3 regions of the Methylobacterium sp. GC_Met_2 genome follow, and region 3 is predicted to be linked to each of the others. Evidence: riboswitches for the same ligand, from Rfam matches in the RefSeq annotation. Region 3 holds a riboswitch; each other region holds the start of a gene.

Region 1 (9,764 bases), on a different contig from region 3:
CAATCAGGACCGGGTCCTGTCCCGGGGCGAGTACCGTCCGCTCGACGGCCCGTTCGAGGTGATCCGCTACTGGGCGGGCTACTCGGTCTACCGCCACAACGAGGTCGGGATCGGCGAGGACGGAATCGAGGGCGTCCAGGCGATCTTCAAGAATCGCGAGGCCGAGGGGCGCCTGGAACTGCAGCACGTCCCGGTCTTCACGGAACTCGGAAAACTCACCGGCGCGCTGGGCTTCCAGTCGGACCGGCGGGTGATCAACACCCAGCTCGAATCGTTCCTGCCCAAGACCGAGTCCCGCGCCAACGCGGTCTACCTGTTCGAGGAGCTGGAATTGCGCCCGGGCACGCGGCTGCAGGCGGCCGGGCGCTACGAGGTCGACCGGCTGTCGAGCACCGCCGCCCAGTTCCCTGCCGATTACTTGCCGGTGGATGGGCAGGAGCCGTTCCAGTACGCCCGGACCCGGCGCTTCGCCCCCAAGAGCGCCAGCATCGGCGCCCTGCAGGACCTGCCCTACGGTTTCGTGGCGAGCCTGACCGGCTCCTATGTCGAGCGCGGGCCGACGGGCTACGAGCTGTTCTCGCAGGGGCCGCACGACGCCACCGCGACCTTCGAGATCGGCAATCCGGACCTCAAGAAGGAGCGCGCCCGCACGGTGGAGGCCAGCATCCGCCGGGCCGAGGGGCCGTTCCGTCTCGACGCCACCGGCTACTTCACGCGCTATACGGGCTTCATCTACCGCAACTACACCGGGCTCAGCTGCGACGACGATTTCGCCTCCTGCGGCACCGGCACGGAAAACCGGCAGATCGTCTATCAGCAGCAGAACGCCACCTTCTACGGCGCCGAGATCATCGGTCAGTACGACCTCGTGCCGGTGGGCAACGGTTTTGCGGGTATCGAAGGGCAGTTCGACTTCGTCCGCGCCAAGTTCGACGACGGCACCAACGTGCCGCGGATCCCGCCCTACCGGCTCGGCGGCGGCGTCTATCTGCGGGCCGATGGCTGGTTCGCCCGGGTGAACCTGCTCCACGCCTTCAGCCACGACGCGACCGCCGTGTTCGAGACGCCGACCCCCGGCTACGACGATCTGCGCGCCGAGCTGAGCTACACCAAGGCCGTCGATCCGGCGGTCTATGGGGCGAGCGCGATCACCCTCGGAGTGCAGGGCCGGAACCTGCTGAACGACGACATCCGCAACTCCACCTCGTTCAAGAAAGACGAGATCCTGCTGCCGGGGCGGAACGTGCGGGTGTTTTTGACGGCGCGGTTCTGACGGGCCTGCACCAGCCCGGCCGCGCGGCTGCTCGACAGGGGTGATCTGGCGCCCCTGTGCCGTCCCGCGATCAGGTCGGCGCAGCGGACGTCGCGGGAGGACTGGTTCGGCTCAACCCGCGGCGTCCGCAAGAACGGTCCGGAGCCGGTCGTCGAGCTCCCGGGCGACGCTGTCGACCTCGTGGTTCCCGAACTGCCCGAAGGTGGTGGCCGGGCGGTCGTACTCGAACGCGACGCCCCCTTCGGCATCCTCGCGCAGGAGCACCCGGATCGGCGCGTAGAGGGCGGCCGAGAGGACGTGCCGGGTCATCCGCGCTGCCGTCAGCGGATTGCCGATGTCGTACTGGATGGCCTTGCGGATCAGGCCGGCGGTGAGGAGCAGGCCGCCATGGTCCCGGGCCCCGAAGATCGACAAGGGCGCCTGCCGTTCAAGGAGTTCGCGTGCCGCGTCCACCTTCCCGTCCTGCAGGAGCTTGGCGTAGGCGTGGTCGAGGGGCGGCACCGACGCCTCCAGGGCGGCCCGCACTGCCTCGTAGGATTTGGGCGAGCGGAGCGTCACGTGATCGATCGCGATCTGTGTCGAGGTGGTCTGCTCGCTCATGGGGTCGGCTCCTGGGTTGGGTTTGACGGGGACGCAGGTCACGGCCGGTCGTCGCGTGTCCGGGTGCGGCCGACGACGGCACGTCGTCAGCGGATCGCCGTGGCCTTCGCCGCCGCCGTCGCCGCCAGGATGATGTCGGCCCAGGTCTGGGAGCGTTCCAGGGCGCTGAAGTGTCCCGTCCGCTCCAGGGTGATGACGTCCGGCGCGGGAACGGCGGCCTCGACGCCGGCACGGTCGCGGAGCGTCGACCAGTCCTTGTCCCCCCAGACGAGCGTGACCGGCGCGGTGATCGCGCGATAGCGGGCGCGGGCGGCGACGAAGCTCGGGAGGGCCTTGAGCAGCGTCCGCGCGGCCTTGCTGTAGCCGGCGCGACCGCCGACCCGTCCGTATTCGTCCAGCAGGTCGGAGGGCAGGCTGCGCGGATCATGGAAGCCGCCGTTCATGATGCCGCCGGTGATGGCCCGGTTCTCCAGCGCTGCGAAGACCGGGCCGACGACCGGCGCCCGCACGCTCTTGATGATGATCGAAGCCAGTAGGTTCGACCGCTCCAGCCCCGGCAGGTAGTCGTAGGTGTTGAAGGCGAAGACCCGCTCGACCGCATCACCGACCTCCGCGGCGAGCGACAGCGACAGCGTCGCTCCGATGGACTCGCCCGCCAGGATCGGACGCTCGATGCCGAGGGTGGCGATGAAATCCTTGAGGGCTGCCCGGAGCGTGGGCTCGTCCTTCGGAGCGTCCGGCCTCAGGTCCGACCAGCCGAAGCCCGGTAGATCGAGGGCGTAGACCGTGAAATGCGGCGACAGCAGCGGGATCACGCGCTGGAACAGGTCGAGTTGGGTGCGCACCGTGTGGGTCAGGACGAGGTTCGGGCCCCGGCCCACCCGGACGTATCGGATGCGGGTCCCATCGCGCAGGGTCGCGACGGCGATCTCACCGCATTTGAGCCAACGGCGGGCGTAATTCTGAGCTTCCAGGCCGAGGGCAGTGGCGACGTGCGCGGTCATGGCGGTTTGGATCCTTCGGCGGGTCTGCGCGGGGTGATGCCCACGCGTGCTGCGATCAAACCTAGACGTCCGCCGGCATATCCCATATGTCTAAGATCCACCTTTTTAGGACATTCGGCTGAGGGGTTTCCATGCCGTCCATCGGCGTTGTGGTGTTCTCCGGCTTCCAGGTCATGAACCTGGCCCCCCTATCGACGTTCGAGTTCGCCAACCTGGAACTCGGTCGCGATTTCTACGACGTGACGTTCCTGTCCGAGGGGGGCGGGCCGGTTCGGACCTCCATGGGGATGGTCATCGAGACCGAGCCCTTCGCAGGCCGGCACTTCGACACGGTCCTCGTCGTGGGCGCGATCAAGGTCGACCCGGCGGCCCCCGGCCTGATCGCGCGGTTGCGCGAGACGGCCTCCACCGCGCGCCGGGTTGCCGCGACCTGTACGGGCGCGTTCCTCCTCGCCGAAGCGGGCCTGCTCGACGGCCGGAAGGCGGCGACCCATTGGGCCCATGCCCGCGACCTGCAACGGCTCTACCCGTCGATCAAGGTCGACGACGACCGCATCTTCGTCTCGGATGGCAACGTCTGGACCTCGGCCGGCATGACGGCGGGGATCGACCTCACGCTGGCCTTGGTCGAGGACGACCTCGGGCCCGAGATCTCGAAGGGGATCGCCCGAAAGCTCGTCGTCTATCACCGCAGGACAGGCGGCCAATCGCAGTTCTCCGCCCTGCTGGAGCTCCAGCCACGGTCCGATCGGGTCCAGAAGGTCCTGGCCTACGCGCGGAGCAACCTCGGGAATGCACTCTCGGTCGAGGAGCTGGCGGAGGCGGCCCATCTGAGTCCGCGCCAGTTCAGCCGCATCTTCCGGGAGGAAACCGGCCAATCACCCGCGAAGGCCGTCGAGAACCTTCGGCTGGAGGCCGCCCGGACGATGCTGGAGGACGGTCGGCATTCGCTGGACACGGTGGCCCAGGAGACGGGCTTTGCCGACCGGGAACGGATGCGGCGGGCCTTCCTGCGGGCGTTCGGCCAGCCGCCCCAGGTCATCAGACGCCAAGCCCGCCATCTCGCACCACCGCGAGCACTCTCCGCCGAAGTGGTGGCCACCGGTTCGGCGCACTAGAGGGCGTCACGACACGGGCTGAGAGCCGTGCTTCATCGCAACCGCCCCGCGAAGCGTGTGGGATCATCCTCACGCCGAGCGGATCCGGCGCAGCCTGCGCCAGCCCGCCACGATCCCCGTCACCGCGATCCCCGCTGCCAGCAAGTTCAGTACCCACTGGGCCACGTCGTGCAGGGGCCGATTGCCGGTGAGCCCCGGCAGGTCGAGCCGGTGCGCGGCGTCGAACATCCAGCGGTTGATCCGGCCCGAGCGGTCCAGGCGCTGGAGGATCGTGCCGTCCCGGGGATCGACGTGGAGCCATGTGGCGGCTGGATCGCCGAAGCGCAGGCGCAACACCGGAAGCGGCCGCGGATCGGTCCCGTGGGGATACCAGTAGGCGTCGTAGACCGCCAGCGGGCGGATCGACCGGAGGGGGCCGTCCGCAAAACCGCCCGACGCGGCCGCCGCGATGGTGCGCGCGTCCAGCGTGGCCGCGCCGTCCGCCCCGACCGTTCGGGGGCCGTCCGGCGCCTCGGCGACGATCCACCAGCGTCCGCCGATCGCGGCGAAGCGCAGGGCGCGGGTATTTGACACGGCGAAATCCCGCAGGCGTTGCGGGGCGAGCGCGAGGGCCGGCAAGGATCCGGCATAGGCGGTTCGCAAAGCAGCGGGCGGGCTGGTCGACGCGAACCAGCGGTTCGGGTTCATGGAAATCCAGCCGCTGACGATGAACACGCTCAGCCCGAAACCGCCGGCGAGGCCGAGCAGATGATGCCAGCGCGCGAGCCCGCGATAGGGGGTCACGGCCCCGCCCGCGTAGCGGCGCCGGAGGCGCAGGCGCCAGATCCCGATCGCGCCTCCGCTCAGCGCGCCGAGGGCCGCGAAGCCGGAGAGCCACAACAGCACCGTCCGCCACAGCTCCGCGCGGGCGCGCAAAGGTGTGAGGTAGATCCAGTGCGTCACCGCGCCGACCCAGTTCCAGCCCCGTTCGAACCGGGTCGTGTCGAGGGCGACTGCGCCGGTCCTTTGCGAGAGGTAGAGTTCGGTCCCCGCCGGGTCGCCGAGGGCGACTTTCAGGAAGGGGCGGAGCGGATCGTACCGCGTCGTGACCGTCCATTGGTCGCGATCGATCGGCTCGACCCGCGCATCCGGAGCCCCGTCGGCCGCGAGATGCCGCGCGTCTGCGGGCGTCAGCGGGCCGAGCCGCACGCCGGTCCGCGCCGAGACCGTTGCGCGGGCGCCATCCTGACCGGCGATCCGGTAGACCGGCTCGGCGCCCTGCATCTCCAGGGCGAAGGCGACGGGTACGCCGCCGAGGCCACCGGCGCCGAGCGCGTCGTCCGGTGAGACCGTGACTCGATCCCAGGCGATCGGCACGAGCCGCCCCAGACGCTCGGCCTCGGTGAGCGTCGGGAACGGCACGTAGAGCATCACCAGCCCGGAGCCGATCCACAGGGCGAAGAACAGTCCGGCGGCGATCCCGGCCCAGCGGTGGAACAGCAGCAGCCAGCGGCGGCCCGCCTTGCCGAGCGGCCGCGACAGGCTCACCACGTCACCGTATAGGCGACCTCGACCGAGCGCGGGCGCCCGAGCAGCCAATTGGTCCCGACCCCGTTCACGGCGTTGCCCGAGATCGCGTAGACCTTGTCGAACAGGTTGTAGACCCGCAGGGACAGGCGCGAATCCGCCGTGACCTGACGGTCGAGCACCACGTTGACGAGATTGTAGGCCGGCCGCCGCGCCGTGTTGCCGAAATCGCTGTAGACCTGGCCGACGTTCTGGAGCCCGACGCGTGCGGTCCAATCGCGTGCGATATCCCAGGTCAGCCAGAGATTGGCGACGCGCTCGGGCACGTCGATCGGCTGGTTTCCGGCATACGAGACGGTGGCGCCGTTCACGCTCTGGTCGAACCGGTCGTATTGCGCGTGCAGGAGCGCGAGGTTGCCGTCGAGCCGCCAGCCCGGGGCGAAGAGCCAGCCGAGCGCTAGCTCGAACCCTTGCGAGGACTGGCTTCCGACCTGCGTGGACAGCGTCGGTTGCCCCGGAATCGCCGAGATCAGGTTATCCTTGACGATCCGGTAGCCGGCGATCGTCCATTCCAGGGCGCCGCCGAAGGCCAGCCCCTTGGCGCCGATCTCGACCTGATCGCCGGTGGCGAGCTGGAAGCCGGCCAGCGACTGGTTCAGCGTGATGAGGCTGTTCACCGGATCGGTCGCGACGCTGTACTGGGCGTAGAGCGCGCTGTCCGGCGTCGGGTTGTAGACGAGGCCGAACCGGTAGCCGAGGGCCCGGTAGGTCTTCTCGAAACGCGAGCCGGTCTGCAGATCCTCCCGGTTCAGCGTCGGCACGTCGAGGCGCACGCCCGTGAGGAACGAGAGTTTTTCCGACAGGATCACGCGGTCCTCGGCGAAGACCGAGGCTTGGTTCGTCTGCGTGGCATAGGCCGGACGGGCCCGACCGTTCTGCGGGAAGAAACCCGGATCGTAGCCGGTGAGCGGCACGCTGGTACTCTGGTCGAAATAGAAGTTGTTGGTGTGGCGGAAATCGATGTGGTTCACATCGAAACCGGCCACGAACTGGTTCGGCAAGCCGAACAGGCTGCCCCGGAACGTCGCGTCGAGCCGGTCCCCGACCTGCTCCTGACTGTGGTAGATCTCGAGGTAGTCGCCCCGGTCCACCAGCCCGGTCCCGCGGCTGTAGGAATACTGCTCGACATCGAGCCAGTGGCGCCGGCTGGTGAGCCGGTAGGCGGTGTTGCGGATCGTGATGTCGGCTGAGGGCGACCACTCGGTCTTGAACTGGGTCCAGTTGTCGGCCCAGGTGATCTTCGCGTCGCGGACGTTGTAGTTGTTGAATCGGATCAGGTCCGGGATCCGGCCTTCGACCAGTGGTGTGCCCCAGTAGCGGGCGGGTTCCTGGTAGCCGAGATCGTGGCTCAGCGTGAAGGCGAGGTCGGTGCTCGGCCGGAACAGCAGAGCAGCCGAGACCGCGAGGTTGCGGAAATCGCCCTCGGGCCGGATCCAGCCGTCGGCGCGGTTGCCGCTGACATTGAGGCGATACGCGAAGGTATCGCCGAACTCCGCCTGCCCGATCCCACCGCCGGAATCGAAGGCGAGCCGCGCCACGCCGTCCGTGCCCACCACGGCGCGGGCGGCGTTGATCGGCACGAAGACCGGCTTCTTCGGCACCACGTTGATGACGCCGCCGATCGCGCCGTCGCCGTAGAGCACCGAGGACGGCCCGCGCAGCACCTCGATCCGCTCGACATTCCACGTGTCGAACGGGAAGGTCACGGTGTTGGCGCCGACATAGAAGCGCGTGCCGTCGTAGAGCTGCTGGATCGAATTCGGGCCGGCGAACCCGCGGGACGTGAACGCGCCGTTGCCGTTGCCGGGCGCGGCGATCGTGGTGATGCCGGTGGCGTCCTGGGTCACGGCCTCGGCGATCGTGTCCTGGCCGCGCAGCCGCGCCGTCTCGCCCGACACGATGTCGAGGCTGGCGGGCGTTTCCAGCGGCGTCAACCCGAGGCGGCTCGCGGTCCGGTCGCGGGTGCGCAGGTTGAGTCCGGTCGGGCTGGCACGGTTCGGGTCTCCGCCCTCACCCTCCACGGAGAGCTGGTCGAGCGTGACGATCTCCTGCGCGGCGGCTGGGCTCGCGAAGAGAGCGAGGAGGAGGCCGCCATACAGCGGTGCGGGCCGTCCGGAACGGGTGCGAAGCGTCGATGCAGACATGGAGAACGGGATCCTGGCGCGGCCCGCGCTGCCCACATCCTGTACGCATAATGTAATAACATTACAAATGCGCCGCCATTCCCCAGCCCTGGCCGCCATCGGTGCGCGCAGGCGTCCCGGACGGGCAAAAGCAAGGTGGTGATGGCGTGGACGGACATCGAACAGGTGTCGCGGTCGCGCTTGCTGTGGCACGTCACCGCGAACGAGGCCGTGTCGACCGTGCTTGGGCACAGGCGGCTCGACACCCGTCAGGACACCCCGCCCGACGCGTTTCGCGTGTGACCACGGCTGACGGCAGGTCTCCTGGCTCACGGGTCGCCGCCCTGACACCGTCTTCCCGGGCCTCGCGACCCAGTGACATGGTGGTGAAGGGCTCGCCGCTTACAGTTGCGGGGGCAGCCGCGGCCTCGGGGCGAGCCCCACACCACGTTCCCTTTTGATCCCCGAAGGGAACCGTCACGGCCGAGCTTGGTCGTTTCGACCCTCAACGTCAAGCTTGTGGATAACGCAGACAACATTTGCTGAGCCGGCGATCGAATTCACCGCCCGCTGTGTGATGACGGTGAGCCGGAATCATGTTCTTCTGACAAAGAATTTCTTCTGGCGGCCTTTGATATGTCCAAGATCTTTCATTTGCCGCCTCTACAAAAAATAGATAAATTCGAGGAATCGTCCTAACTCTCTAAGCTATTTCAGCCGCTGATTGCTTGACTGCCAGTGGAGCGCTTGGTAACTGAGGCGCATCTTGATGATCTGTAAGATGTAATCAGTTATAAAGGGGCAGATCATCAGGCGCTTAACTGCAATCGATCTGCTCAGACTCATGTCCATAATGAGTTTGCTGTTAATCAAAACGCACGATCTTCAACGCGAGCACGCGAGCCGCTAGAATTTTTATCCTTCACGCGCAAGTCACGTTCGGCAATCTGGAAGTGCTGGCTCGCACCTCGAAATGGCAAGCACGTTGGTAAGACTTGGGCATCGCTCGACATAACCTGGGGGATTGAACGATGAATACGGGTTACACATTGGCAAAGCCATTTCACCCCGGCGGCTTCGTCCGCCGCACGATCTTCGAGCCACGCAACCTGACGATCATGGGGGCCGCAGCCACATTGGGGGTGACGCGCCAGGGATTGTCCGATTTTCTCGCCGAGCGGGCCAGTCTGACGGTCGAGATCGCCTTCGAGATCGAGAAGGCCTTCGGTTTCAACGCAGAAGAACTCATGGAGATGCAGACGCGCTTCGACCTCACCCTGTTGCGCCAGCGCTACCGCGCCGCCCAGATGCAGATCGTCGCCAAGCAGGCCTCGCAGCCGAGCAGGTCGGGCCGTCGATCGGCCGCCTGACGGCCGCGGATGAGACCCTTCCCGCTGGCAGCCACGTCGCGGATGACGCGGAGTCGTTCCTGAGCAGCATCGAACAGGAACCGCTTCCGCGTCACGCCAGGGCGCGCGTACATTTCAGGGGTGTGTGACGGCAGATCCCGTCGAGCCTGCGCGGGAAGGAACTGGAACGGAATCGGTCCTGCGGGCAAACGGACTGCAACACCGCGCGGGCCGGGCGCATATCTGCGACGAAGCCTTCGATATCAAGATCACGGCGCCTGTATCGTGACACGAGAAACACGCACGTTTTGTCGAAAGGCAATTTTTTGTAAGACGAGATCGGAAAATCTACAAGGTAGAAAGACAATTCGAGGCAAGCACAGATCGACGGGCGGTCATCGAACGGGCCTGATCGTGGAACCTTGCGCAGGGTTCTGCGTAATCATCCGGTCTGCTTCGGAAATCGAGAAATGTCGAAGCTTTCTGAGTTTTGATTTCGGATTTTGGCTCAAAGGATGAGTCGACCGAAAATATATCTCGCGAAAGGCATGCCGATTATGGGCTATCGACTGCAAAATCCCGGTCATCCTGGCGGCTACGTTCTCCGAAACGTGATCGAGCCGCGCGACCTCACCGTCATGGACGCCGCAAGCCTGCTCGACGTGCCGCGTCACGACGTGTTCGACTTCATCAACGAGAAGGCGCCCCTGACCGCGGAGCTGGCGTTCCGT
Region 2 (9,764 bases), on a different contig from region 3:
TGCGCTCGATCGGCATCCAGCCCGATATCCTGCTCTGCCGTTGCGACCGGGACATCCCCGTCGACGAGCGGCGCAAGCTCGCCCTGTTCTGCAATGTCCGCGAGACCGCGGTGATCGAGGCCCGGGACGTCGCCTCAATCTACGAGGTGCCGCTTTCCTACCGGCAGGCCGGGCTCGACCGGGAGGTGCTCGGCCATTTCGGCCTGGAGCACGGCGAGGAGCCGGATCTGGCCCGCTGGAAGACCATCGCCGAGCGGGTGCGCAACCCGGAGGGCGAGGTCTCCATCGCCATCGTGGGCAAGTACACGGGGCTCAAGGACGCCTACAAGTCGCTGACCGAGGCGCTGACCCATGGCGGCATCAGCCACCGGGTGAAGGTCAACCTCGAATGGATCGAGGCCGAGGTGTTCGAGCGCGAGGATCCCGCGCCGTTCCTCGAAGGGCTCAACGGCATCCTGGTCCCAGGCGGGTTCGGTCAGCGCGGCGCCGAGGGCAAGATCCGCGCGGCGCGCTTCGCCCGGGAGAAGCGCATCCCCTATCTCGGCATCTGCTTCGGCATGCAGATGGCGGTGATCGAGGCGGCGCGCGCACTCGCCGGCTTGCCGGAGGCCAACTCGACCGAGTTCGGCGAGACCGCCGAGCCGGTGGTCGGCCTGTTGACCGAATGGCTGCGCGGCAACGAGCTGGAGCGACGCGCGGCCGCCGGCGATCTCGGCGGCACGATGCGGCTCGGCGCCTACGACGCGAAGCTCGATCCCGAATCGAAGATCGCCCAGATCTACGGCACCACGGAGATCTCCGAGCGCCACCGCCACCGCTACGAGGTCAACATGGCCTATCGCGATCGGCTGGAGGCCCAGGGCCTGCGCTTCTCGGGCGTCTCGCCGGATGGGCTCCTGCCCGAGACCGTGGAGCATGTCGGGCACCCGTTCTTCATCGGCGTGCAGTTCCACCCGGAGCTGAAGTCGCGGCCCTTCGAGCCGCACCCCCTGTTCAAGGGCTTCGTCGGCGCGGCGATCGAGCAAAGCCGCCTGGTCTGAAGGCGCGGCGGCGCGCCGCTGCTCGCATCGGAGCGTGGGACCCTATATCTCAGCAGCCGTGACCGAGATCCTGTTCTACCACATGCAGCGCCAGCCGCTGGAGAATGTGCTGCCGAACCTGGTCGAGCGTTCCCTCGACCGGGGCTGGCAGGCCGCGATCCAGGCGGCCACCGAGGAGCGCCTTCAGGCGCTCGACGACCATCTCTGGACCTATTCGGACGAAAGCTTCCTGCCGCACGGCACCGACCGCGAGCCCGACGCGGGGAGCCAGCCGGTGGTCCTGACCCTGCGGGACGTGAATCCCAACACGGCCTCGATCCGCTTCCTCGTGGAAGGCGCCGACCTGCCGCCGGATGCGAACGCCTACGAGCGGATCTGCATCCTGTTCGACGGGACAGATCAGGACGCCCTGTTGCGTGCCCGCGAGCAATGGAAGCAGGCCAAGGAGGCCGGCCATACGGTGGCCTATTGGCAGCAGGACGATTCGGGTCGCTGGAACAAGAAGGCCTGACCGTGATCCGCAACCCAGGTTTCGCCCGCGCCACGCTCGGCCTCGCTTTGGCGTTCAGCGCGCCCCTGCCTCTCGGCGCCCAGGAGGCGCCGCACGGCCATCCCCAGCCGGAGGCCCGGCAGGCGCCCCGCGGTCCCGAGGGACGCCGCCTGCCGCCCGACTCGACGACGCAGCACAGCCTGACGCTGCCCGATGGCCGGACGCTCGCCTTCACCGCCACCGCCGGAAGCCTGCCGCTGGTCGACGAATCGGGCAAGCTTCAGGCTGAGATCGCCTACGTGGCCTACACGATGGCGCCTGAAGCCGGACGTCCGCGCCCTGTTACCTTCGCGGTGAACGGCGGCCCCGGCGCGGCCTCGGCCTATCTGAACATCGGGGCGATCGGCCCCTGGCGGCTGCCAACCGGCGGCGATCGCATCAGCCCCTCGCAACCGGTGGCGCTCACTCCGAATGACGGCACGTGGCTCGACTTCACCGACCTCGTCTTCATCGATCCGGTCGGGACCGGCTACAGCCGCGCGGCGGACGGCAACGGCAAGGCCTATTGGTCGATCGATTCGGACGCCGCGACCCTGTCGGCCGTGATCGCCCGCTATCTGCGCGTCAACGACCGCATGGCGAGCCCGAAATTCTACGTGGGTGAGAGCTACGGCGGCTTCCGGGGTCCGCTGATCGCCGAAAAGCTTCAGGAGGATATCGGCGTCGGCCTATCCGGGATGGTGCTGCTCTCGCCGGTGCTCGATTTCGCATGGCTGGAGGCGCCCCGGGCCAATCCATGGGGCTACGTGCTGAAGCTGCCGTCCCTTGCGGCCGGTGCGCTGGAGCGGAAGGGCACCGTGCCGACGCCGGCCCTGCTCGGGGAGGCCGAGGCCTACGCCTCCGGCCCGTATCTGTCGGATCTGCTCAAAGGACCGTCCGATGCCGGCGCAGTCGCCCGCATGACCGAGACGGTCGCGCCTCTGGTCGGGCTCGACGCCGCGCTCGTGCGCTCACAAGGCGCGCGGCTATCCACCCGGAGCGTCCAGCGCGAGATCGACCGGGCCGGGGGCCGCGTCGCCAGCGCCTACGACACCGGGATCACCGGATGGGATCCGAACCCGGACGCAACGCAGTCGAACTTCGACGATCCACAGCTCACTGCGATTCAGGCGCCGCTGACCAGCGCCATGCTCGACCTCTACGCCCGCACGCTCAAGTGGCCCGTGCCGAACATGCGCTACGAACTCCTGAACAACGCCGTGAACCACGGCTGGAGTTGGGGCTCGGGCCGGCAGGCGCCGGAGGTGTTCTCGAATCTCAAGGGCGCCCTGGCGCTCGACGGGCACCTCCGGGTCTTGGTGGCGCACGGCTTCACGGACCTCGTGACTCCCTATTTCGCCTCGAAGCTCCTGCTCGCCCAGGCTCCCGCCTACGCGGCCGGGCGCTTGGATCTCGCGGTCTATCCCGGGGGGCACATGTTCTACACGCGTGCGGATTCACGGGCTTCGTTCCACAGGGATGTGGCGCGGCTCTACGCGGATGCCCTCAAGGCGCGCGACGGGGATACGACGCCCGGGAAGGCGAAAGACGCACCGTGACGGTTCGCGGCCTCGCGACGCGTAAGGGGCCACCTAGCGACTGGCCGATGGCGATCCGCACCGCAGGCGGCATCGAGACGCCCCTCACAGGGGAGGCAACGCCGATACGCGCGAGGCACACTTCAGGAAGAGCACATCGATATCGCGGCTTGGCACATAGTCCTTCACGACCGACTCGACGGTGGTCGGACCGGTCTTCTTGAGATCGCGGCCACAGAACGCGACCATCGTGGACGGATCACCTTTGTCAACGATCAGCTTGAACGTGCCGATCGGCCCGGTCCCGGCGGGCAACAGATACGTCAAATAGCGTTCGTAGGCCTGGAAGGACCGGCTGCCGTCGGCGCTCGCTCGCCGATACAGGGCTTGGGCCGCGCGCGCGAAGGCGGGATCCGTGCAGAACCGGTCCGCGTAACGCGCCATCTGGGACGGACCCAGATCCGGCGAGCCGAACGAAAGGCTGGACTGGCCGCCGAGGCTCGGCGTGAAGCTCTGCCGAATGGCGACCTCGTGCCCCGCCGGAAAGATCTGCCGGCGCCAGGACCGTGATTTCAGCGTCCAGAACGGGACGTCCGAGATCGTCCCGTCCTTGTGGACCTGCCGATCGAGAAAGCCGGCCTCGATCAGGGCGTGTCGCCGCGGCTCCGAGAGCCGGCGCAGCGGGACTTCCGTCGCCGCAACGGTCGGTACAAGCGGGATGCCGAGGGTGCCGAGTTCGTCGGTGATCTCGACCGGCTGGCCGTTGCGCACCAGGAAGGCGTGCTGATCGAGCTGCCATGGGACGGCTTGGCCATCGATCGTGGCGTTGAAGGCGAGGAAATTGGCCTGGGTCGGATCGGGAATGGAAACCGCCGTCGCGGGCGCGCCGACGATGGCGGGCAGCGGGAACGCGACAATGGCCTCGATGTCGGCTCCGGTCGGGTTGCGGAACCGGTAATCGGCCCCGACCTCCTGCTCCGAGAGATAAAGATCTTCCGCCGCAAGCGTGAGCGCGCCGCCCTGTTCGAGGACGAGGTTTCCCGCCCTGAGCGCAACATCCGTCTCTTCGGCCCGAGCCAGCAGGGATGACGCCGCGAGGAGGGCAAGGACCAGCGACAGGATTCTCATCACGATCACGCATCTCGATTGAGGCTATGGACCGCCGGCGCGGCCATCGCGACCGTGTGGATCCCCGGCCTGCTCACCGATCCCCACCGTTCGCAAAGCGGCGGAAATGATTCCGCCGCGCCTCCGTTGTGTGAGAGCTGTCATGCGTCTACAACGACTGCGTGACGGTGCCCCGGTGACGGGGTGAAAAGGGAATGCGGTGAGGGGTGCGACCCCCGATTCCGCGGCTGCCCCCGCAACTGTGAGCGGCGAGCGCCTGCCGAGGGCCACCGGAACGATCCGGGAAGGCGGCAGGGGCGTCGAGCCGCGAGCCAGGAGACCTGCCGTCACGACAGGATCCCGCGTTGCCGCCGGTGGGGCGGCTGGAGACAGACCCATGACGACCTCGACCCTCGCTCCTATCGCCGTCGGTGCCCGCGCGTCCGAGCGCCCCGTGGCGGTCGCGCTCGCGGCTTTCCTCGGCCTCGGCCTGCTGTTCATGGTCGGCTTCTCGCCGGCGATCGCGTTCCACAACGCGGCTCACGACTTCCGGCATACCCAGAACTTTCCCTGTCACTGACGCCATCGTCGCAGGGATGATCATCCGGCTTCTGTCGGCGGCACTGGCCGCCGGCTTCTTCGCGGCCGTCGTCGTGACGGGCCTCGAACTCACGCTGACCTCGCCGCTGATCGTAGCGGCCGAGCGCTTCGAGCAGGCCGAGCCCAGCCATCAGGCCGCCCGCACACTGCCGATCGTTCTCGCTCATGCCGGCCACGATCACGCCGCGCCGGACACGGCGCCGGAATGGCAACCGGGGGCGGGCCTGCCGCGCATGGCCTTCACCGGACTCGCGACCCTGGTGGGTGCCGTCGGCTACGCGCTCCTGCTCGGTGCCGCGATGCTCGCCTGCGGACGGGAGCCGACGCCGCAGGTCGCCCTGGCCTTCGCGGTGGCGGGTTTCGCCAGCGTCGCCCTGGCGCCCGGCCTCGGCCTGCCACCGGAGCTGCCGGGCAGCGAGGCGGCACCGCTGGCCGTCCGGCAGGCGTGGTGGGTCATGACCGCGGCGTCCACCGCCATGGGCCTCTACCTGATCGCCGTGCGCCGATCGCTGATCGCCATCCTGGGCGGGGTCGTCCTGCTCATCGCACCGCACGTGGTCGGCGCGCCCCAGGCGCCGGAGGGGGCGTCGGCGTTGCCGGCGGCCTTAGCCGCGCAGTTCGCGGCTCGCTCGCTGGCGATCAGCTTCGTGTTCTGGATGCTGCTGGGCCTCGGGTTCAGTCGGGCCTGGCTGGTGTTCGGCCGCGGGACCGCGCGGGGGACGGCCCATGGGTGAGACCGTCCTCTACGTCTGCACCACCTGCCGCCGTGACGGCGACGACCCCGAGGGTCCCCGGGCCGGCGCCCGCCTCCTCGACGCCCTGCGCGTTCGGGCCGAGGGTACGGTCGATCTGCGCGTCGAGCCGGTGGAGTGCCTGTCGGTCTGCAAGCGCCCTTGCACGGTGGCGGTCGCCGCCGCGGACCGCTGGACCTACGTGTACGGCGACATGGATCCGGCAGTCTCCGCCGAGATCATCCTCGCCGGGCTCGCTGCTTATGCCGCGACGCCGGACGGCATCGTGCCGTGGCGCGAGCGACCGACCGAATTCAAGACGGGCGTGATCGCCCGGATCCCCCCCTTCCCTGCACCGCGCCTGTTTCCGGCCGGCACCCCGGAGGCCGCCGAATGACGATTGTCGCCAAGATCCCCTGCACCATCGTCACGGGCTTCCTCGGCGCCGGCAAGACGACGCTGGTCCGTCACCTGATCGAGAACGCGAAGGGCCGGCGCCTTGCCATCCTGGTCAACGAGTTCGGTGATGTCGGCTTCGACAAGTCGTTCCTGGCCGCCTGCGGGGTCGAGGGCTGCACCGAGGACTCCATCGTCGAGCTGCCGAACGGCTGCATCTGCTGCACGGTGGCGGACGATTTCGTGCCGGCCCTCGAGACGCTGCTCGCCCGCGCCGAGCCGCCGGAGCACATTCTGATCGAGACCTCGGGCCTCGCCCTGCCGAAGCCCCTGGTCCAGGCCTTCCAATGGCCGGCGATCCGCTCGCGGGTCACGGTGGACGGCGTGGTGGCGGTGGTGGACGGACCTGCGGTCGCCGCGGGTGTGTTCGCCGAGGATCCCGCGGCGCTGGCCGCCCAGCGGGCCGCCGACCAATCGGTCGATCACGACAATCCCCTGGAGGAGGTGTTCGAGGACCAGCTCCTCTGCGCCGACCTCGTGGTGCTCAACAAGGCCGACCTGATCGACGCCGACACCCGCGCCCGGGTCCGGGCCGAGGTGGAGGGGCATCTGCCCCGCGCCGTGAAGGTGGTGGAGACCGAGAAGGGCATCATCGATCCGCGGATTCTTCTGGGCCTCGGTGCGGCGGCCGAGGATGATCTGGATGCTCGCCCGTCCCACCACGGCGCGGGTGAGGACCACGATCACGACGACTTCGAGACGGTAGCGCTGCCGATCCGCCCGGCGGTGACGGCGGCCGATCTCGCGGCCCGCGTCGAGAAGGCGGCCGAGACCGCAGGCGTCCTGCGGATCAAGGGGTTCGCCGAGGTGGAGGGCAAGGCGATGCGCCTCGTGGTGCAGGGTGTCGGCCGGCGCGTCGCTCACCATTTCGACCGGCCCTGGCGGGCGGGCGAGGCGCGCGACGGGGCGCTCGTGGTGATCGGCCTGAAGGGCTTCGATCGGGACGCCGTCGCGACGGCGCTCGCGGGATGAGACCCGTCGCGCGCGCCCGTTCGCTCAGCACCTAGGGACGCGGGCGATGCATCTCGTGCGCATCGATGCCGTCTCCCTCGACGAGGGCGAGGCGGCGGTGGATCTCGGGCAGGAGCCCGGCGACGTCGTCGTGCTGTCCTTCACCGACAGCGACCTCGCCGGGATCGCGCGGGCGTATGCCGGTGAGCCGGGCCTCCCGAGCCTGCGCCTCGCCAAGATGGCCAAGCTGCGGCATCCGCTCTCGGTCGATTTCTACGTGGAGCGCGTCGTGGCGCGCGCCAAGATCGTGGTGATCCGCTGCCTCGGGGGGCTCGATTATTGGCGCTACGGGGTCGAGCGCTGCGCCGAGGCAGCGCGGGCGCATGGGGTGGTGCTGGCGGTGCTGCCGGGCGACGACCGGCCCGACCCGCGGCTTGCCGCCTCCTCGACCGATCCCGCGCTGGCGGACCGGCTCGACGCCTATTTCCGCGCCGGCGGCCCCGAGAACCTGCGCCAGATGCTGCGGCTCCTCGCGAGCCGGATCGGCGCGGACCTTCCGGTCGAGCCACCCAACCCGTTGCCCCGGGGCTTCGCGTGGTGCCCAGGCTGCACGACGCCGCCCCTGGATCAGGCCGTCGCGGCGGCGGAAACCGCGATCCCGCTCGCGGACGCCCGGGCCGAACCGCTTGCCCTACTCCTCGTCTACCGCTCCGCCGTACTCGGCGGTGATACCGCTCCGTTCGTCGCCCTGATCGCGGCCCTGCGCGCCCGCGGGATCGGCGTGCTGCCGATGGCCGTGTCGAGCCTGAAGGAACCCGTGGCCGCAACTGCGGTCGCGGCGGCCGTGCGGGCGCGCCGGCCCGACATCGTCATCGCGGCGACCGCCTTCTCGGCGCGCGAGGACGGGATCGACTTCGTCCTCGACGGCGCCGATTGTCCGGTGCTGCAGGCCTTCACGGTCGGGTCGCCGCTGGCCGCCTGGGAGGCCTCGGCCCGGGGGCTCGGCGCGGCCGACCTCGCCATGCAGGTGGCGCTGCCGGAATTCGACGGCCGGCTCTCGGGCTTCCCGATCTCGTTCAAGGAAGAAGAGGCCGAGATCGAAGGCTTCGCCGAGCGCCGGGCCGTGTCCTACGCACCCGGAATCGCGGCGCTCGCCGACCGGACCGCCGGCTGGCTGCGGCTCGCCACCCGGCCTCGGGACGCGCGGCGCATCGCGATGGTCCTGTCCGATTATCCGGCGCGGGGCGGCCGAGCCGGCTTCGCGGTCGGCCTCGATACGCCGGAGAGCGCCCGGGCCATCGCCGCGGACCTCGCCGCCTCCGGCTATGCCGGGTGTGCCCTGCCCGAAGCCGGCGCGCTGATGACGACGCTCACCGAGGGGCCGGCGGACTTCTGCGTGCCGCTGATCGCCTATCTGGCGTGGCTCGACGGCCTGCCCGCGGCGACCCGCGTCACGATCACCCAGGCCTGGGGCGAGCCGGAAACCGATGCCGCCTGCACGGAGGGCGCGTTCCGTTTCCGGATGGCGGAGGCCCGCCGAACCGTGAATCCGCAGAGCGGCGGCCTCACGGTGTTTCTGCAGCCGGATCGCGGGCGCGATCCCGATCGCAAGGCGGGCTACCACGACGCCGAACGCGTCCCGACCCACGCCTACCTCGCCTTCCACCTCGGCCTGCGGCAGGGCTTCGACGTGCTGGTCCAGCTCGGCACCCACGGCACGACCGAGTGGCTGCCCGGCAAGGCCGTGGCCCTGTCGCCGGATTGCTTCCCGGCTCTCTGTGTCGGCGCCCTGCCGGTGATCTACCCGTTCATCGTGGACGATCCCGGTGAGGCCGCTCCGTTGAAGCGCCGGCTCGGCGGGGTCGCGCTCGGTCATCTGACACCCGAGGTCGCCGGCCATGAGCTTTCTCCCGAGGCCGCGCGGCTGCGTGAGCTCGTCGAAGAATACAGCGCCGCCAGCGTCCTCGATCCCCGCCGGGCGACCCTGATCGCCAGCGCCATCCTGGAAGAGGCCGGGGCCGCCGGGCTGCTCGACGGCGCCGGGATCGGCCCCGATACGCCGATGGACGAGGCGCTGACGCGGCTCGACGCCCATCTGTGCGATCTCGGCGAGACGTGTTTCCGCGATGGCCTCCACGTCTTCGGCCGCGCCGCAGACGACGCCCCCGGCCCGGTCGTGGCGAGCGCGGCCGCCGAACGGGCGGGACTACTCGCCGCCCTGGACGGCCGGTTCGTCCAACCCGGCCCGTCCGGGTCCCCGTCCCGCGGGCGCGCGGACGTGCTCCCCACCGGGCGAAACCTCGCCACGCTCGATCCGCGCGCCATTCCGAGCCGCGCCGCCGCGCTCCTGGGGGTGAAGGCCGCCGAGGCGGTGGTGACGCGCTACCTTCAGGACGAAGGCGCCTATCCGGCCCGGATCGTGATGGATCTCTGGGCCTCGCCGACCCTGCGCACCGGCGGCGAGGACGTGGCGCATGCCCTGGCCCTGATGGGCGTCCGGCCCGTCTGGGACCATGCCAGCACCCGCGTCACCGGCTTCGAGGTGCTGCCGCTGGCCATGCTCGACCGGCCACGGATCGACGTGACGGTGCGGATCTCCGGGGCGTTCCGCGACACGTTCCCGGACACGCTGGCGTTGATCGACCGCGCCGCCCGGGCGGTGGCCGACCGGGACGAGGCCGACGACGAGAACCCCCTGGCGGCGGCCCGCAGGCGCGGCGAGACGGCCGCCCGGGTCTACGGTGCGGCGCCCGGCCGCTACGGCGCCGGCACGGCCGCCACCGCCCTCGACGGCTCCTGGGACACCCGGGAC
Region 3 (9,764 bases):
CCGTCCGTGCCGGAACCGGATCCCGTGCTCGGCCAAGCCCGGGCGGACGGGCAAGATCGGGCGGACGGGCAAGATCGGGCGGACGGGCAAGATCGGGCGGACAGGCAAGACCAGGCGGACAGGATGGGCCATACCGACCCAGCCACCGAGATTGCCCCAGCGCGGACGGATCTCCCGGCCGTTCAACGCGGCCAGGACGCTTCAGCCTCCGACGGGTCGCAATCTGCAGCGGCAGGCACGGACCGGCCGCGTCAGACCGGATCGACCGACGAACAGCATGCCGATGCCGGCAAAACCACGCTGATCGGGAGCGGCCGGGCGAGTTGGTATCAGCACAAAGGTAAGACGGCGAGCGGTGAGATCTACAATCCCGACAGGCTGACGGCCGCGCATCACACGTTGCCCTTCGGCACGTTGCTCAAGGTCGTCAACAAGGCCAATGGCCGATCGGTCACCGTGAAGATCACCGATCGTACCAATGAGCGCACCAAGATAAAGCGCAAGTACGCCATCGATCTGTCCCGCGCGAGCGCCCGGAAGATCGGCCTCGACGGAATCGGGCAAGTTGCCTTGTACAAGGTCGATTGATGCGGCCCGATGGCTTGGGCCGGTTACCCGGCCGGCGCGCAGGTCGTTCGTCTCCACCCGACCGTCCTGCACCGCCGGGGCCGCGGTTCAGAACCGCCCGGCGATGGTGAGCCGCACCGCCGTGGGCTCGACAGGATGGAACACGCGGTCGATCAGCCCCTCGGCCGGCTCGCCGGGCAGGCGCGAGACGTACGCGTAGGTGATCTGGTCGGACTTGCTGTTCGTCAGGTTGAGCACATCCAGGGACACGCTGACGCCGTTCTCGAAGGCGTAGCCGATTCGGCCGTTGAAGAGCGCGGTCTGACGCGAGCGGATCGAATTGTCTTCGATCAGCGGGCGCGGTCCGAAGTAGCGGAAGCGGAGCGACCCGAACCAACCCAGCGGCTCGCCGAACGTGACGCCCGCCGACGCGATGGTGGTGGGGGCCTCCGGGACCCGGTTGCCCACGGGATCGTCGTCCGAGAAGCGGGCATTGGTGATCGTCAGATCACCTTCGAGCGACAGCCAGGGCGTCACCGCGTAACGGTTGGTCCATTCCACACCGAAGCGCCGGGTCGGGCGGCTCGGCTCCGTGGTGCCGGTGTCGCCCTGGAACAGGTTCTCGGAGGCGAAATCGAGCCGGAACAGGGCGAGGCTCGTCGTGAGCCCGGCGATCGAGCGGTTGCGCAGGCCGATCTCGTAGCCGGTCGAGGGCACCAGGAACGGCGAGCGGGTGGTGTTGAACAGCGACGATGTCGGATCGATCGTGGCGGTCACGCCGCGCACGTCGTTCGAGTGGAAGCCGCCGCCGTAATTCGCGTAGAGCTCGGTGTCGAACCACGGCCCCAGCGTCAGGCCGAGCTTCGGGTTGACGATCCCGTCGCGGGCGCGGCCGGAATTGGCCGGCGTGTCGGAGACGACTCGGGCAGAGTACCCATCGGCCCGGAAGCCGAGGCTGGTGCGCAGCCAGTCGGTCCAGCGCACGCGGTTGTCGGCGTAGAAGGCCCCGCTGGTCTCCAGCACCCGGTCGTCGAGCACGCCGGAGCGGTACTGCCGGTTCATCGTGTTGAACAGGCCGACCCGGATCGAATCCGTGCGGGTCTGGACGCCGATCTCGTTCTCCATCGGCATCCCGAACAGGTCGCCCTGGAAGATGTGCAGCGCCTCGCCGCCGCCGATGATCCGCTTATCGAGTTGGTGAAACTGATCGCCGTTGACCGGGTCGTTGAGGAAGTCGGTGAAGTCGTTGAACAGGTTGAGCTGCGAGCGGATCACGTAGGCGGAGACCCGGGTGATGCCGGTATCGTCCGTCGCGCTGAACCGGCCCGACAGGGAGAACCGTGAGGTGTCGCCGCCATCGGTCGGGTTGAGCGTGCCGTAGCGGCCGATCAGCCCCGATACGACGGCGCGTTCGGGGATCTGGTTGGTGGCGGTCCACCGCGCCGCGTAGGCCATGCCGGTGACCGAGAACCCGTCCAGCGCCGTTCCCTGGCTGTAACGGGCGACCGTGCTGATCTTGCGCAACGCATCCGGCACGGTCCAGGGCCCGTCATAGACCTGCGCATCGGCGGCGACGAGGAGATTGCCCTCCCCGAGCGGGGCCGAGGCGATACTCAGCGCGCGCTTGTAGCCGAACGCGCCGATCGAGGTGAGCGCGAGGTTCTTCTGCACGCTGTCGAGATAGTCGATCCGCACCGAGCCCGCGGAAGCGAAGTCGCCGTCGCGCACGAAGTACGGTCCCTTGTGGAATTCCACCGCGCCGACGAGCTCGGGGATCAGGAAGTTGATGTCGGCGTAGCCCTGGCCGTGGGCGTGAGTGCGCATGTTGAGCGGCATGCCGTCGAGGAACAGGGCGATGTCGGTGCCATGATCGAGGTTGAAGCCGCGCAGGAAGAACTGGTTGGCCTTCCCCTCCCCGCTATGCTGGGTGACGATCAGGCCGGGGACCTCCTCCAGCACCTCGCCGGGACGGGTCACCGGTCGGCTGTTGAGCTGCGCCCCGGTGATGAGGCCGGCGCTGGCCGAATCCACCGTGAGCAGCGGCCCGCCGATGCCGGTCACGCCACCGAGGGTGCCGGCATTCGCGGCCGGACCGCCGGTCGGAATAGGCGCGGCACCTTCGGCCGTGACCGAGATTTCGTCGAGCCGCGCCTCGGCGGCGGCCTGCGGACGTGCCGGTTCTTGGGCCGCGGCCGTTGCGATCAGGGCCGCCGACGCGGCGAGGACGAGGAGGGGCGGCGCAGAGCGCACGGATGGACGGGGCACGGGACCTCGGGTGGCGGCAGTGGCACGTCACCGCGAACGAGGCCGCGCCGGCTGCAACGGCAGCCGTCTTGGCATCCCCCGGAACACCCCGTCCGATGGACCTCGCGTGTGACCACGGCTGACGGCAGGTCTCCTGGCTCGCGGGTCGTCGCCCTCCCGTCGTCTTCCCGGGCGAGGCTGCCCAGTGACGTGGTGACGAGAGGACTCACCGCTTACAGTTGCGGGGGCAGCCGCGGTTTAGGGCAAGCCCGCACCGCGTTCCCTTTTGATCCCCGAGGGGAACCGTCGCGGCGAGCATCCGCCGGATACGGAGCCGACGTCAACACGACCGGGCCGGTTGTCCGCCCCTGTGGTCTTCCGGCGACGGTCCCACCGGACGCGTCGCGCCGGGCTCGCCTGCCACATCCTCGCCGCGAAGGTACGGTCACGCTTGCGGGACGCCCTGTCGCGGCGGGGCGCCGGCAATCGCCGGACGGCATGACGCGGCTGAAACAGCACGGAGCACACCTGCATGCAGGGTAGCGAGCGGACGAGAATCGGTCCTGTCCTGATGGTGGCGGCCGCAGCCTGCGGCCTCGGTGCGTGCAACACGTCCGCCCCGGTGCTCACGACGGGCTCGATTTCCGGCCACGCAGCGCCGCTGGCGGTCAGCGATGCCGAACGGGATTGCCTGGGCCGCGCCATGTACTTCGAATCGAACCGGAGCGACGCGGGCGGGCTGATCGCGGTCGGCACCGTCGTGATGAACCGGCTGGAGAACGCGATCTTCCCCGGCGGCATCTGCGCGGTGGTCGGCCAGCCCGGACAGTTCGCCGCGGGGGTCCTGACCAAGCCGATGCAGGAGAAAGACCTGCAGAAGGTCGCCGACGCCACCGACGCCGTCCTGGCGGGCGAGCGCCACCCGCAGGTCGGCAAGGCGATGTATTTCCACACCGCCGGGCGGCACTACCCCTACGGCAACATGCATTACGTGGCCGTCGCCGGCGGCAACGCCTTTTACGAGAAGCGCAACACGCGCACGGCCAAGCCTGACATCAAGCCTGACACGGTGGCGTCCGTCTCCATCCCGACCTTCGCAGCCGCCCCGATACCGGCCGCGCCGTAGCGCTCCGTGGCGGATCCTGGTGCGCGGCTCGCGCCACGCGGTTTCGCGTCCGTGGATACCGCTCCGCCCCTCTGTTTCTGCGGGAATTATTGAAGCGGCGCGTAAAGCTGAGGTTGTGGTTTGGCGATCGATCGGGGTATGGCATCGCAATGCCAGACGATGCCGGTTTTGACCGCATGGTGAGAGCCGCCATCCGCACCCACCAGCTGATGTGCTCTCATGGCACGCCTGCGATGCAGCTCCTGTCCCGCCTGCTTCTGATGGAAATCGGCTTCGCGATCGCGGCGCGGCCCGATGACGATCGTGCGGCCAACGACAATCCGGACGAGGCCGACGATTAGGGTGCTCTGAGCCGAACCGGACCCGGCGCTGCGTCGGAAAGCGATTTTTTACAAGATTTGAGAGCCGCGCTCTGTTGGCGACGAGGTGCTGACCCGTAACAGGCCCCGCCGTAAATTGGTCACCCGCACGGACGATCCGATCGGATGGGCGCAGACGGCACGGTTGGCTTCTGCCAGCCTGCTTCAACCGACGAATGCCGCCCGGAAACCCGGATCCACTGCCCGGTGCGGGGTCGATGACCGCGAATGGGGCGGTGAAACTGTTGATTGCACCGGTCGGCCGAACGTGCGGCATTTACACCGGAGGACAACGGTCTAGCGTGTCGGTCGGAACGACCCACGCGTGACGAATGGTGGACCGATGATCGCCGACCGGGTCGCGCTCGCCGGTGCGCTGCTCCTGCTGACCATCGCACCATCGGCGGCCCAGCTGCGTCGCCCCCTGACGTGCACCGAAGACGCGGCGATCGATTTCGCAACCCCCAGCCTACCGGAGGGCGCGAAGCCGCGACCGCGCAAGGCCCGCACCTTCTCGCTGGTCTCCAGCGGCGGCCTGCTCACCGTGATCTCGGCCGGGCGCTCGGATTATTACGAGTGCCAGCCCGCATCACCGCGGCTGAACGAGCGCGTGCCGCGCAACACGATCAAGTGCCAGAACGGCGTCTACTTCTTCCTGATCGATCTCAACACTCTGAACTTCGTTGAGGCGCAGCTGAACCCCGAGGATCGCACGGAGGTCAAGGTCACTGCCGGACGCTGTCGGGGTCTGTGAGCCCGGCCGGGCTCATCGGCAGAACCGAGCCGCGGCCGGGGTCCATTGCCCGAAGCCCGTCGCGACCATGTTGGTCATCACCCGGCAGATATAGACCTTCTGGGCCGCGTTGTTGTTCGGCCCGGCGTGGTAGCGCGCCACCGCCAGGGTCCAGCTGCCCTCCCGCTGCTTCAGTTCTTTGAGGAACTGGGTCGCGTATTCGACATTCGCATGCGGGTCGATCATGGCCTCGACCGAGCTGAACTTCCTGCCATGGAAATGGTGGTTGATCTGCATGCAGCCGAGATCGATCAGGCGCACGCCCTTGCTGCGCGCCTCCCTGAAGTGGGCGATCACGTCCCCCGGCCCGGTCCCGAAATAGGCCTTGCCCTGGATGTTCATGGCGTAGGGCTGCAGCGAGCCGCGCTTGCCCGTCTCCGTCAGGCCGACCGCGTAGAGCACCCCGAGTGGGACGCCGTAACGCGCGGAGGCGCGGCCCATCTCGGCTTCGCAGACATTCGCCGCGGCCGGAACCGCGCTACAGATAAACGCCGCCGTCGCGAGGACGTGTCGTTTCATCCCTCCGGTCTCCCTCCCGTCTGCCGGCGGCCGGGCCCGGATCCGCCTGTCGCTGCCTGTCTCCACCCTGGCCCTGGCGGGCGCCCCCATCGGAGAAACTGCCGGGCTGCCCCTGCGATGGTGCGTTGCCGGAGAAGCCCCCCGAATCGGACGGGCGGGCCTGGGTGACGGTGACCTGTGCCTGGTAGTTGGCCTGCTTCAGCAGATCGCCGAGGATCGCCGCATCCCTGTGCAGGAGGGCTGCCGTCTCGGGTTGCGAGGCGCGCAGGTGCGTTTCGAGTTGGCCGTTCGCGAGCCGCAACTCGACCGTGACGGTCCCGAGATCGTCCGGCCTCAGCTGGATCCTGAGGACGCGCAACGGCCCATCCGGTGCTGTCGGGAGCGCCGGATCGGCCTGAGAAGCCCGGGCGGCCGCTTCGGGGCCGCCCGCCCGGTCGAGCTCGGTCCTGATGGTTTCCGCGATCGTCGGCAGGGTGCCGGCGGGTAAGCCCGGCAACGCACCGACCAGCCCTTCCGGGTCGACGGAGGGCGCGTCCTCGGCGCGCCCAACGTCGCCAAGGGCTGCCCGGGCGATCCCCGTGACCGCACGGGTATCGGCGAGGGCGGTGACGTCCGCCTTCTCCAGCCCGGCGCCGGCCGCGCGGGCCGCCGCATCGGCGACCGCGGACGTCGGCTGGGGCTGATTCTGGGGCAGGTTCGGGACAGGCACGCCCGGTGCCGCGCCGGCCGCCGGCTTCGGCAAGCCCGCCAGGCCCGGACGCGGCGCGGCGCCGATCAGACCCGGCAGACCCGCCGGGACGGGCGGAGTTTCGGCCGGGCTGGCGCCCCCCGGCGCCGATGCCGATGCCGGAAGGGCGGACACCGCGGGTTCGCGTGCCGCCTTCGGAACGACAGGCTTGAAGTGTACCGCACTGTCGAGCACCGCGACCTTGGGCAAGCTGACCGTGGGCGTGCTGCTCGTAGATGTGCTGACCGTGGGCGTGCTGTCCGTGAATGTGCTGACCAGATCGCTCCCGTCAGTCTGTGGCGCGGTTGGGGGGGGCACGTTCGTCAACCCGAGGTCGTCGGTTCCGCCCTGCGCGAGCGTTCCGGCTGCAGCGGTCGAGGCCGGCGCGGAAGCATCGGAATGAAGCGCGGGAGTCCCGCCGTCGGCGACGCCGCCCGTAGACGATCCCGCGGTCGCCGGCGAGGCGACCGCCGCGGGGACCTGCGACGCGACCGCATTCAGGATGGTGGCCAGGATCGCCGCCGCGTTGGTCGGATCGACGGTGGAAGGCGGGGCCGCTAGGATATCCTGGCCCGCCTGCGCGGTCCCCCCCTTGCCGGCGGCCTCATCATCCCGCTCGTCCCCCGCGTCACCTTTATCGGCCCGGGAGCCGGCAGGCCGACCCACGGCGGCGCGTAGGGCATCCGCGAAGCCGCCCCTTGCGGCCACGGCCGGCGGATTCGCTCCGTCGGCCTCCGACTGGGACGATCCCACCTCCCGGTCGGGCTGCGGGGCCGGCTTCTGGAGCGTGGCGGAGATCGCGGTCACGGGTTCGCCTTCTTGAGGAGCAGATCGATCCGATCGATCGTGGCCTGGGCCCGGGGAATCAGCCTGGCGGGTTCGTCGGCGGCATCCGCCGCAGTCTGCGCCGGCTTCGGCGCGGCGGTATCGCCCTCCGGCAGGCCGGGCTTTCCGGTGAGGCCCCGCTGGATCTCCTCGGCGGTCGCCAATGCCGTATCGAGGAGACGGCTGTCGCCCCGCGGCAGCCGGGTGCGATCGACGGCCCTGAGCGTCCGCAACCCCGACTGGAACGTCGCCAGACTCACAATCTCGGCTGCGGCCTGGTAAAGCCGCGCCTGACTCGCCTCCAGGCTCTCGGGGGCACAGAGGGCGAGCGCCCGGTCGGCGGCCAGGAAGGCCGCGCCCGTCTTGCCCTCTTCGATCGCGGTTCGGGCGATCAGCAGGTACAGGGACTTCCGGCTGTCGGGATCGAGCTCGTCCAGGATTCCGGTGATCACCGAGAAACGTCCGCTATCCTGGCCGACATCCAACTTCGTCACCTGATAAGCGAGGCGCTGACGAAAATTGCCGGCGTAGATCGAGTGCGGGAAACGGCGGAGATACTGGACCGCCAGGGCCTCGAACCTCTTCAGGTCGCCGGTCTGCCCGAGGGTGAAGATCTCACGGCGCAAGGCGCCCTCCTCCGCCAGCGTCCCTGGCAGGAGCAGGCGGACCTGATCGAGCAGGCCGATCGCCCGGGTCGGACTCTCGGTCACGGCGAGCGAGGCCTGCGTCAGGCCGATCGCGCCGGCCAGCGTCGGCGGCAGCGTGGCGATGTCGACCTCCTTGAGCAGGCGGCTCGCCTCGGCCTCCCGTCCCTCGACATAGGCGAGGGCCCCGCGCGCGAGCGTCATCTCCGGTTCGCCGAGGCCGTCCTGCTTGACCAGGCGTCGCAGGATGGCCGGGCCGCCGCCGCTCAGAGCGAACACGATGGCGGCCCGCAGGTTATGCGGGTCGGTCCAGACCTCCGGCGCCGCGTTCAGGAGATCCCCGTTGATCCGGGCGATCAGCACGAGCTGGCTCTCGTGGGCGGCGAGGGAGCCGGCGGCGATCCGATCCTGGAGCAGCTGCAGGGTGCGCACCCACGCGACCGGTCCATCCGGGCGAGGCTGAAACTCCGGGATCGGCGCGGCGTCGGCCGGCGCAGAATCCGGCTGCGCGGTATGCTCCGCCTTCGGGGCCGGAACAGCGCCCGGTTCCGCGGCGGCCGGCCCCGGGACCCCGACGGCGAGCAGACCGAAGAGAAAGCCGAACTGGGTGGCGCGGAGGCCCTGCAGGAAAAGACTCATCCCGGAGCCCCCTGGAGGAGGATCTCGATCCGCCGGTTCTCGGGCGCTTTAGGATCCGCCGCGTTGCGCGGCATCCGATCGGAGGCCCCCTCGACGCGCCAGATCCGGCCCTCGCCGATCCCGGCGCGGGTCAGCATGTAGGAAGCCATGTGGGCGCGTGCGGTCGAGAGCCGCCAATTGTCGTAGACATCCGAGCGGAACGGGCGGCTGTCGGTGTGGCCGCGGACGATGATCCGACCCGGGCGCGCGGCGAGCGCCTTGGCGAGGCGTTCCATGGCCCGCACCATCTCGGGGCGGGGCTCGGCCGATCCAACCGCGAACATGCTGAAGTTCAGGTCGTCCGTCACGTTGATCAGGAGCCCGTCCGGGGTCCCCTGGACGTCGACATGCGGGCCGGCTGCGTTGGGCGGAAAGATCTTGGCGATCTCGGCCTTCAGAGCGGCTTGAGCCGCCGCAGAATCCGGACCCGGGCCGGTCCCGCTGGCGGATGCAGCCGCGGCCTTGGCCTCCGCCTTGCCCTCTCCCGCTTTGCCCTCTCCGGCTTTGGCATCACCTCCCCGGGTCCCCGCCGCCTTGGCGTCGGTGTCCTGGGCTCCGGTGACACCGGCGGCGCGGGCATCGGGCTGGGTCTGATCCGGCGGCGGGGTGATTCCGGTGGCCGCGGGCCGGTCGGCCTTCGCGGGCGACAGGGTGGTCACCTGCCAGTAGAGCGGATCGAACGGATCGCGCGGCGCGTCGCCCCCGCGCCGGCCGGGTTGGCCGAGTTCGCCGATCGTGGCGCTCTGCGGCCGCTCCGGATCGGTCTCGGCGGCGAGCGTCGCCAGGACGGAATAGGGATCCTGGAACAGCTCCCGTTCCCGGGCCACCGAGCCCGGCGGCAGGCTCCCGCTCTTGCCCTGCGCCTCGGCCTCGGACGTGCTCGGCGCCTGCCCACCCCGGACCGGATCCGCGGCGGGATTGCCCGAACTCGGATCCACCGAGGCGGCCTTCGGATCGGTCACGCCCTTCCGGGACGGCAGGGCCTCGGACAAGCTGATCGGATTGAAGTAGTTGGCGATGCTGGTCTTCGTCTCCTCGTTCGAGGCCTTGATCAGCCACAGGACGAGGAAGAGAGCCATCAGGGTCGTCATGAAGTCGGCGAGCGCGATCTTCCACACCCCACCGTGGTGTTCATGATCGTCGTTGGCCACCCGGCGGACGATGATGATCTCGGAATGTCCATCGGGCACGCTCAGCCCTCCGTAATCAGGGCTGCGAGGCGCTCACCCCAGGCTCCGAGCCGCGTCTCGACCAGGGTTCCGTTCGACCGGATCCGCAGGTC

The links. Region 3 has a riboswitch for cobalamin ahead of OXS49_RS29970 (TonB-dependent receptor). Riboswitches for the same ligand answer to the same signal wherever they lie in the genome.
Positions count from the first base shown of each region.
Region 1: it holds a riboswitch for cobalamin, as region 3 does, so the genes downstream of both, OXS49_RS15170 (TonB-dependent siderophore receptor) here and OXS49_RS29970 (TonB-dependent receptor) in region 3, are expected to answer to the same signal.
Region 2: it holds a riboswitch for cobalamin, as region 3 does, so the genes downstream of both, OXS49_RS18470 (CbtB domain-containing protein) here and OXS49_RS29970 (TonB-dependent receptor) in region 3, are expected to answer to the same signal.

Region 1 covers NZ_JALNUM010000039.1:36,732-46,495, reverse strand. The annotation lists gene OXS49_RS15195 (TonB-dependent receptor) at 1-1,273, shown strand, start outside; gene OXS49_RS15190 (DUF302 domain-containing protein) at 1,385-1,873, opposite strand; gene OXS49_RS15185 (alpha/beta hydrolase) at 1,960-2,877, opposite strand; gene OXS49_RS15180 (GlxA family transcriptional regulator) at 3,009-3,995, shown strand; gene OXS49_RS15175 (PepSY domain-containing protein) at 4,065-5,525, opposite strand; gene OXS49_RS15170 (TonB-dependent siderophore receptor) at 5,519-7,705, opposite strand; gene OXS49_RS15165 (hypothetical protein) at 7,847-7,987, shown strand; cobalamin riboswitch at 7,981-8,178, opposite strand; gene OXS49_RS15160 (HigA family addiction module antitoxin) at 8,716-9,054, shown strand; gene OXS49_RS15155 (HigA family addiction module antitoxin) at 9,549-9,764, shown strand, end outside.
Region 2 covers NZ_JALNUM010000054.1:29,631-39,394, reverse strand. The annotation lists gene OXS49_RS18490 (CTP synthase) at 1-1,040, shown strand, start outside; gene OXS49_RS18485 (DNA polymerase III subunit chi) at 1,099-1,551, shown strand; gene OXS49_RS18480 (peptidase S10) at 1,548-3,128, shown strand; gene OXS49_RS18475 (DUF4424 family protein) at 3,213-4,235, opposite strand; cobalamin riboswitch at 4,384-4,578, shown strand; gene OXS49_RS18470 (CbtB domain-containing protein) at 4,612-4,794, shown strand; gene OXS49_RS18465 (CbtA family protein) at 4,811-5,548, shown strand; gene OXS49_RS18460 (DUF1636 domain-containing protein) at 5,541-5,942, shown strand; gene cobW (cobalamin biosynthesis protein CobW) at 5,939-6,973, shown strand; gene cobN (cobaltochelatase subunit CobN) at 7,020-9,764, shown strand, end outside.
Region 3 covers NZ_JALNUM010000149.1:2,454-12,217, reverse strand. The annotation lists gene OXS49_RS29975 (septal ring lytic transglycosylase RlpA family protein) at 1-588, shown strand, start outside; gene OXS49_RS29970 (TonB-dependent receptor) at 676-2,703, opposite strand; cobalamin riboswitch at 2,938-3,134, opposite strand; gene OXS49_RS29965 (cell wall hydrolase) at 3,344-3,937, shown strand; gene OXS49_RS29960 (hypothetical protein) at 4,087-4,278, shown strand; gene OXS49_RS29955 (hypothetical protein) at 4,622-5,050, shown strand; gene OXS49_RS29950 (transglycosylase SLT domain-containing protein) at 5,063-5,608, opposite strand; gene OXS49_RS33730 (flagellar hook-length control protein FliK) at 5,568-7,142, opposite strand; gene OXS49_RS29940 (chemotaxis protein) at 7,139-8,443, opposite strand; gene OXS49_RS29935 (MotB family protein) at 8,440-9,672, opposite strand; gene OXS49_RS29930 (hypothetical protein) at 9,675-9,764, opposite strand, start outside.